Candidatus Puniceispirillum marinum IMCC1322: one gene and its partner. Each later gene encodes a partner of the first gene's protein in a complex. Links are inferred from orthologs where the notes say so. Each region holds a gene or a part of one and is shown in the gene's direction. Other genes may lie near its edges.

The links.
Region 2: the proteins of trxB (region 1) and trxA are in contact, whole or in part, in a crystal structure (PDB 1F6M), measured with the Escherichia coli proteins. The link is inferred for Candidatus Puniceispirillum marinum IMCC1322 from one-to-one orthologs.

What each region holds. Positions count from the first base shown.
Region 1 is NC_014010.1:1,560,754-1,566,375, reverse strand. Bases 20-2,883 are described here. They hold trxB (thioredoxin-disulfide reductase), read left to right. Parts: upstream 20-911; coding sequence 912-1,856; downstream 1,857-2,883. Other genes in these bases: SAR116_RS07265 (MFS transporter), read right to left, coding at 1,853-2,883; SAR116_RS07275 (M23 family metallopeptidase), read right to left, coding at 20-763. Outside these bases: more of SAR116_RS07275, read right to left, coding at 1-19; more of SAR116_RS07265, read right to left, coding at 2,884-3,082; SAR116_RS13865 (cold-shock protein), read right to left, coding at 3,138-3,683; pyrF (orotidine-5'-phosphate decarboxylase), read right to left, coding at 3,849-4,748; SAR116_RS07250 (DUF2312 domain-containing protein), read right to left, coding at 4,769-5,020; SAR116_RS07245 (DUF1244 domain-containing protein), read right to left, coding at 5,038-5,343; manganese-binding transcriptional regulator MntR, read left to right, coding at 5,557-5,622.
Region 2 is NC_014010.1:1,378,766-1,381,452, reverse strand. It holds trxA (thioredoxin), read left to right. Parts: upstream 1-1,027; coding sequence 1,028-1,348; downstream 1,349-2,687. Other genes in the region: SAR116_RS06420 (bifunctional folylpolyglutamate synthase/dihydrofolate synthase), read right to left, coding at 1,414-2,687; addA (double-strand break repair helicase AddA), read left to right, coding at 1-1,002. UniProt on the Escherichia coli protein: Participates in various redox reactions through the reversible oxidation of its active center dithiol to a disulfide and catalyzes dithiol-disulfide exchange reactions.

The sequences.
Region 1 (5,622 bases):
AGTCAATTCGCCAATCCAAGTGGGGGCCAGTTGAACGACCTGTCGAGCCAAGCGTACCTATCACCCCCCCACGTTCAACTTTATCACCAACGCGTACAGCCATTTCATCTAAATGCAAAAAGGTTGAATTAACGCCAAGCCCATGATTCAAAATCACCGTCAGACCCGAAAAATATAGATCATAGGCAAGTGTAATTGTACCACTGGCAGGGGCATGGACAGGTGTGCCCAATGGCGCCGCGATATCAATGCCATAATGCGGTGCCCGGGGTTTGCCGTTTAAGATACGCTGACTGCCATAAACCCCAGAGATACGCCCCAGAACCGGCCAGTCAAGACCGCGCCAAAAATCCCCTGTTGGGGCTGGCACAACGCGCGCTTCGCGCACTTTTTTGGAATCAGCCCTGATCCGGTCAAGCACCTCTTGCGGCGGTGTCACCATTGATTTTTGCAACCCGTCAATGCGCTGGATATTATAGTCGCGCTGGGCGGGTGACAGGATCGTGGTTGAGATTGAACCATTGCCATCCGTTATGCTGAGTGTAGTGTCATCATCAGAGTCACGGTGAAAACCAATGACAAATAAGCCATCATCAGCAACGGTGACAGGTGTGCCATCTAAGGTGACTTTATGATCTGGCGCGGTCCGCGCCATGATTAAATGCCCCTCAAGCGGATAACCCGAAATAACATCAGCGCCATTAATTACGAAAAAGGGGCTGGTCGATTGCGCATGCAGGGTGGTGGCACCTGTTGCTGACATAACAAGAGCAAAAAATAGGGTCAGAAGACGATAACAATTACGAATTGATCTTGGATAAATCATTGAGCAAGGCTAGCATGTAAAACCGAAAATAACACCCCGTCAGGGCTTATCATCATCCTTATTTTCTGTCGAAAAGAGAAGTTACATGTCTGCATCATCATCTACCCATGAACATGTTGTTATTATTGGCGCTGGCGCTGCGGGCCTTAGTGCCGGGATATATACGGCACGCGCCAATCTTTCACCTGTGATTATCGCTGGATTACAACCCGGTGGGCAGATGACAATTACCACCGATGTAGAAAACTATCCGGGTTTTGCCGATGTTATTCAGGGACCATGGTTGATGACCGAAATGCAGACCCAGGCCGAAAATGTGGGGGCACGGGTGATCTATGATCTTGTGACGACCATCGATGCCAGCACACGTCCGTTTCGTATAAGTTTGGATTCAGGCGCATCAATGACCGCCGATGTGGTGATTCTGGCAACCGGTGCGCAGGCACGCTGGCTGGGTATTGACTCCGAGCAAACCTTTAATGGCCGCGGCGTATCAGCCTGTGCCACCTGTGATGGGTTCTTTTATAAAGGACGTGACGTCGCTGTTATTGGCGGCGGTAATACGGCGGTTGAGGAAGCACTGTATCTAGCGAATATCTGTAATAAGGTCACACTAGTACATCGCCGCGATAGTTTGCGCGCTGAACAGATCATGCAGGACCGCCTTTTTAAAAAGGACAATATCAGCGTTGAATGGAATCGTGAAGTTGCCGAAGTTCTGGGAGATGATGGCGGCGTAACGGGTGTCCGTTTGGCCTCAACAACTGGCGAAGCTGATAAAGAAATTGCTGTCCATGGTATGTTTGTTGCTATCGGACATGATCCAGCAACAGCCGCTTTTAAAGAGGCGGTCGAGCTTGATGATGAAGGCTATATCATTGCGGAAAAGGGCGGCACACGCACATCTGTAGATGGTATCTTTGCCGCCGGTGATTGTGTCGATAAAATTTACCGGCAAGCTGTAACCGCGGCAGGTATGGGATGTATGGCCGCGCTTGATGCTGAACGCTGGCTTGGCGAGCAAAGCTAGCCAGCGGCAAAAGCAGGTGCTTTGGAAACTGGCTCACGGATCAGCCAGTTTATAATAAAGGCAAAGACAGCAAAGCCGACATTCAGCCACCACATGGCTTCATAATTACCATAGGCATCATACCAGAGGCCACCAACCCACGCGCCGACAAATGAGCCGATCTGGTGAGAGAGAAAAACAACGCCATAGAGCATACTCAAATATTTGGGGCCAAAGAAAACCACAATCAGGCCACTAGTCAGGGGTATTGTGCCTAGCCATAAAAGCCCCATGGCCGCGCCAAAGAGCAATACCGAGACTGGCGTGACAGGCGTCAAGATAAAGGCAGCTATGGCAAGACCGCGCAATAAATAGACACTTGCCAGCACGTTTTTCTTGGATGTTATGCCGCCAAGCCAGCCACAAATGAAGGCACCCACTATATTGAATAAACCAATCAGCGCCAGCGCCCAACCAGCCACCTCAAGACCAATTCCAGCATCAGCAAGGTAGGTTGGTAAATGTGTGGTGATGAAAACTAATTGAAGCCCACAAACAAAAAAGCCAGTGGTCAGCAGGATATAGTCACGGCTAGAAACCGCACTTCGCAATGCACTGGTGGCCGTCAAATGTGCAATATCTGAAACGCTAGCTTTGCTTTGGTCTGACTGGCCATCGCCGCGCAAGCCAAGTGACATGGCAACCATTGAAGCCATGATCACGGATAAAATGATAAGCGCTGTTTGCCATCCATAGTTTGACATCAATTCCTGGGTGAAGGGGACAAGCGCAAATTGGCCAAAGGAGCCAAAGCTGGTGACGAGGCCAAGCGCTAATGACCGTTTTTCCGGTGGAGCGGCGCGGGCAACCGCGCCAACAGCGATCGAAATGCCAGCGCTACCCAATCCCATGCCAATGAAAATCTGGCCAATAAGCACGCCCGCTTCGGTCACATATAATGCCATTGATAGCAGGCCGATGGCATAGAGCAAAGCACCACATGCCGCCACACGCCAGGCTCCATACCTATCCGCAACAGCGCCAAAGAATGGTGATGATATGCCCCACACAATATTCTGGCAGGCAATGGCAAGCGAGAAAAACTGCAAGCCGCCGCCAAGTTCGCTTGAGACAGGCAGGACAAAAAGACCAAAGACCTGGCGAATTCCCAGCGTTGCGGAAACCATCGCCGATCCGGCCAGCAGGATTATGATCCATGCGCTAGGCTTAGAAAATAGTGACATCATACGCCTCCGGCCTTAAGAGCCAGTAACGTTGGCCTTTAGCTGGAGTAACAGAGTTTTATTCGTTGAGCAACCGAACGGCCTGAACCTGAGGGCCGCGACCAGAATCGTCAACTTTCACCAGTAGCTTCTGTCCTTGCAGAAGTGAGTGGAAACCGCAATCGCTAAGCACACGGGAATGGACGAAAACATCATCGTCAATATTCTCGGCCGTGACAAAGCCATAGCCACGAACATCATTGAAAAATTTGACCACAGCGCGCACTTCATCATCTGCAGGTGCTGACGCCATTGGCGGTGCCGGACTAACTGGCCGTTCAACAGTCAGCAAATCCTGAATGACTTTTCCATGTTCGTTTTCTGTGAGAGACACGCTCACCCGATCGCCAGTCAAAAGCCGTATCAAACCAAATCGATCAAGTGTTGATCGGTGCAGAAAGATTTCGGTATCGTCAATCTTAACGAAACCATAGCCTTTGCGTTCATTGTACCAGACTAGCTCACCCTCTTTTATTTCACGCAATGGTGCGCTGGGAGCCAGAGCCTCACCATTTTCGGAATTTTCAATTTCTGACGACTTTACAGACTTAGTATCTTTTGCCATAGGTTTCACCCACAATATTCAACATTAATCTGCTCTATGACCACATAAAACAATTCATATATTTTGTTGCTTTTTAATGACCTTATACAAGCATCATAAATGATAATTATGGGGTGTTTGGTTCACGTTTGCGTGAGCGAGGTAAAGAAATCGTTTCTTTTTTGGTTAAATGCTGTTGAGCAGATGTTTATCCGCGTCAATTTTAGCCAAAATGGCGTTATGCCATACATCAATGGATGTAGCGTCGCGCGCCGATTCGGGGAATATCAGCCCGCGGGTGCTATTGATCAAACCACCTTGCCAGTGATCTTGGCTTCGCACCAGACCAGCTAGCGCTTTCTCGGCACCGGCGCCTTGCGCCCCAAAGCCGGGAACCAGAAAAGGTGTGTTTGGTAAAGTGTCTCGCAATGCGTTGGCTTCGGCAGGCCAAGTTGCCCCAGCGACAATACCGATTGATGACCAGCCGGATGTGCCAATTCGGGTGCTTGCAATTGGCGCTAGCATATTGGCAAGATGCATATAGAGAGGCTTATCATCAACCATGCGATCCTGAAGATCGCCCGCCCCCGGATTGCTTGTCCGGTTTAAGATGAACAAGCCGCTATGGGTAGCGTCAGCCTGATTGATGAATGGTTCAAGTGTATCAATGCCAAGCCAAGGATTGATGGTCAGAGCATCGGATGGAAACAGGGCGTCATGTCCGATCCATGCTTTGGCATAGGCGGTTGATGTACTGCCTATATCGCCGCGTTTGGCATCCATGATAACAAGCAGACCGGCATCAATCGCCGCATGACCAAGATCTTGCAGAATCTGCATGCCTTTTGGCCCCTGCATTTCAAAAAAAGCAGCTTGCGGTTTGATAGCTGGCACACGGCCTGTTGCCGCCTTTACACAGGCATCGCAGAAATTCGCAATAGTAGATAGAGCTTCGTCGCTTCCAGCTTCGGCGGCGGCATTGCCAAATAGCGCAGGTATCATCGTTACATGCGGATCAATGCCCATGCATAGCGGTGTTTGTGTCTGTCTGTTTGCCTCGGCAAGGCGATCGCCAAATTTATCCATCGCAGCGATCACCCCATGCGCTAGCGCAAGCCAAGTGCGTCACGATAGGTGTCGAGAAGCGCATCCTGCTCACTAAGTAGGTCGCGATCCATGGCCCGCATGCGCACAATCTGCCGCATGATTTTTGGTTCAAATCCGGTGGCTTTCGCTTCGGCATAGACATCTTTGATATCCGCCATAAGGGCACGTTTTTCTTCTTCCAGACGTTCAATACGCTCAATAAACTGGGTGAGCTGTTCGGCGCCCGCACCGGTGCCGGGGATTACAGACATGGGTTTGCTGACATGGATCAGTCCTTCTTTTCATGGTCATGGGATTGTTTCATTTTTGCCAGTTGATCAGGGCTGGCCTCGGTTTGGTAGGTGGCTTTCCATGTGGCGTAATCCATCCCGTAAATTAATTTTCGGGCTTCAGGATCGCTAAGGGTTATGCCATCGGCTTCGGCGGCTTCGCGATACCAGCGCGACATGCAGTTCCGACAGAACCCAGCCAGATTCATCATATCGATATTCTGGACATCGGTTCGATCCTGCAAATGCGCGACAAGGCGACGAAATGCTGCCGCTTCTAATTCAGTTTGGGTGGCCTTATCCATAGCTGTCTTTCATCGAGGTTTGTTAGACACACTGTCATGATCTGAGGGCGTCTATTTGATGTATGTCGCCATCCTATATAAGCCTAGAAAGCGGCGCAAGCTCGTTGGCTGAATAATCGATTATCTTAAAAATTATAAAAGGCTTCAACAAATTTTGGTGTGGCTAAATTGTGAGGAATGTTTTAACTTTCGCCATGGAGGATTTGGTTTCCCATGACGCATGAAGATGACCAAAATGATGTAGCAACAAGTGCGGCAAAGTTTGACCGCATCCGCCGT
Region 2 (2,687 bases), 180 kb from region 1 along the record:
TGGGAAGCTGGCAGTCATTTGCGGCCACCATTTCTTGAAACGGCGCGTCAGAAAGCAAGCGACCTGCGTGCCGAAGAAGATAACCGCCTCCTTTATGTGGCATTAACGCGAGCCCGTGATGGGTTGGTAATAGGCGGCTGGGAAAAACGCAATTCGCGCTGGCTTGAAAACAGTCCCTACAGCCGGATAAAGGCATATTTTACAGAACATAAAGACGTTGTCGAAGACGTGGATGGCGTGTTGCGTCATATCGCCAAGACTGTTTCAGAGGCTGATTCTGTTTTCCCTTCAATGCCTGATGATGACGCAGCTATGCGCGTTCCAGATATAGCCAGTGAACCGGCTGACACAAGCTGGCTTCATCATCCTGCACCCGATTTACCACCTGATGCTCGTCCGTTGCGACCATCAGAGCCTGCCAATCTTTATGCGCCGCATCCATTGGGATTTGGCGTAACAGATAGCCGAACACAAGCTATGGCATTGACCCGGGGACGTCTGGCGCACCGTCTATTTGAGATGTTGCCGACAGTACCTCAGGATCAGCGCAACACTGTTGCAGATCGCATGATTGCAACGGTTGATATGCTATCGCCTGCTCAGGGTGCGCAGCTTAAAAATGAGGTTTTCACAATTTTGAATGATCCACGCTTTGGCAATTTGTTTACCCCTGATGCGCTTGCCGAAGTACCAGTGACTGGTATGGTGCGTGATCGCGGTGTGTCTGGACAGATTGATCGCCTGTTTGTCGGTGATGACAGCGTCATTATTGCAGATTTCAAAACCGGTATTGCGAATGAAGATTCCCCTCCCGAAACATATCAACGCCAAATGGCACTTTATGCGGCTTTGATAGGAGAAATTTTTCCTAATAAGCCAATTGTGTGCTGGCTCATTTGGACGGAAACAGCTAGGCTTCAGGAAATAACAGCGTCAATGCGCGCTTTGGCGCTTGCGCGAATATTTGGTGACATTAAGACAGTTTATAACTCATTCACATAGCACGTTACACAGGTAGGAACACCCAATGGCGACAACAAAGACGACTGATAGTGATTTCTCGACGCAGGTTTTGCAATCTGACAAGCCGGTTCTTGTCGATTTCTGGGCAGAATGGTGTGGCCCATGCAAGGCGATTGGCCCGGCTCTTGAAGAAATTTCTGAAGATAAAGGTGACAGCCTTTCAATCGTCAAATTGAATATTGATGAAAACCCGCTTACCCCTCAGCAGTATAATGTGCGTGGTATTCCAACGTTGCTCATTTTTAAAGATGGCGCGGTCGTGGCCGAAAAAGTTGGCGCGTTACCTAAGTCACAATTGGAAAATTGGATTGAGCAGTCGATTTAACAATCACGCTTACACCCAAGAATAATAAATGTCTGGTCGTTTCCAGACAGATGAACGCTACTTGTTTAGACAGGTAGCGTTTTGTTTTCGTTTAGAATATGCCCGGCTAGATAAAGTGAACCACATATAATCACAGGGTGGTTGTTATCAGCGATTGTCAAGGCGTCCTGTATCGAGCGGGCAGGTGAAGCTGATAGCCCAATTGATGTTGCCGAGGCGGCAAGCTCACCGGCCGTTAATGAGGCAGGTTGACCCGGGATCGTCAAGGTCAGGACTTGTCCTGCAATTTTGCTTATGGGGGCTAGAAATTCAGCAGGATCACGTGTGTTCAACGCGCCGCAAATCACTGTCCATTGCCCATCATGAAGGTCGGGAAGCGCGGCCACCAGTGCCTGCGCCCCATGTGCATTATGTGCCCCATCCAGCCATATTGATTGGTCTGGCATAAGGGTTGTCAGATCACCTTTGTCCAGCTTCTGTATGCGGCCCGGCCATATGGCATTACCCAGGCCGGCAACAATTTTAACAGGTGCTAATTTGCGGCTTGTCCCAAGCGCATGGATAAGCGCCGTCGCGGCAAGGCTGGCATTATCAACCTGATGTTCACCAGCAAGGCCGGGTGTGGGCAAGGTTACCGCACCGTCATTCAGATCAGTGTTGCTATAGGTAATGGCAATGCGCCCATCTGCGGCCTTATACCCGTTAAAATCAATGCTGGCCGTAAAAAGCTTGGCGCCAATTTCCTCTGCATGCGCGTTCAGTTGCTGTGCAACAACGTTATCTTGTTGCGCACTGAAACAAGGCACGTTATGCCGCATGATACCGGCCTTTTGCGATGCAATGGTTGCCACATCATTGCCCAGAAAATGCTCATGATCACGGGCAATAGGCGTGATTATTGTGGCTAGCGGCCTATCCAGAACATTGGTCGAATCCAGAGTGCCGCCAAGTCCCGTTTCCAATAATAACAAATCTGCTTCACATTGTGAAAAGGCCAGCATCGCGGCGGCTGTGGTCACTTCAAAGAAGGTGACTTCATCAGTACCATTAATATTTTCAACCTCTTCAAGAAGGTCAGCCAATGCGCCATCGCTAATCAATGTCCCGGCTAACCGGATGCGCTCGTTAAACCGGCATAGGTGAGGCGAGCTATAGACATGAACGCGTAACCCGCACCCCTCGGCCATGGCGCGCATATGGGCAATGACGGATCCTTTGCCATTTGTACCTGACACATGAATTGTTGGAGGCAATGCATGATGTGGATTACCTAACCGGTTTAATAGCGCAAAGGTACGATCAAGCCCTAGATCAATAAGCTTGGGATGAAGCGCGGCAA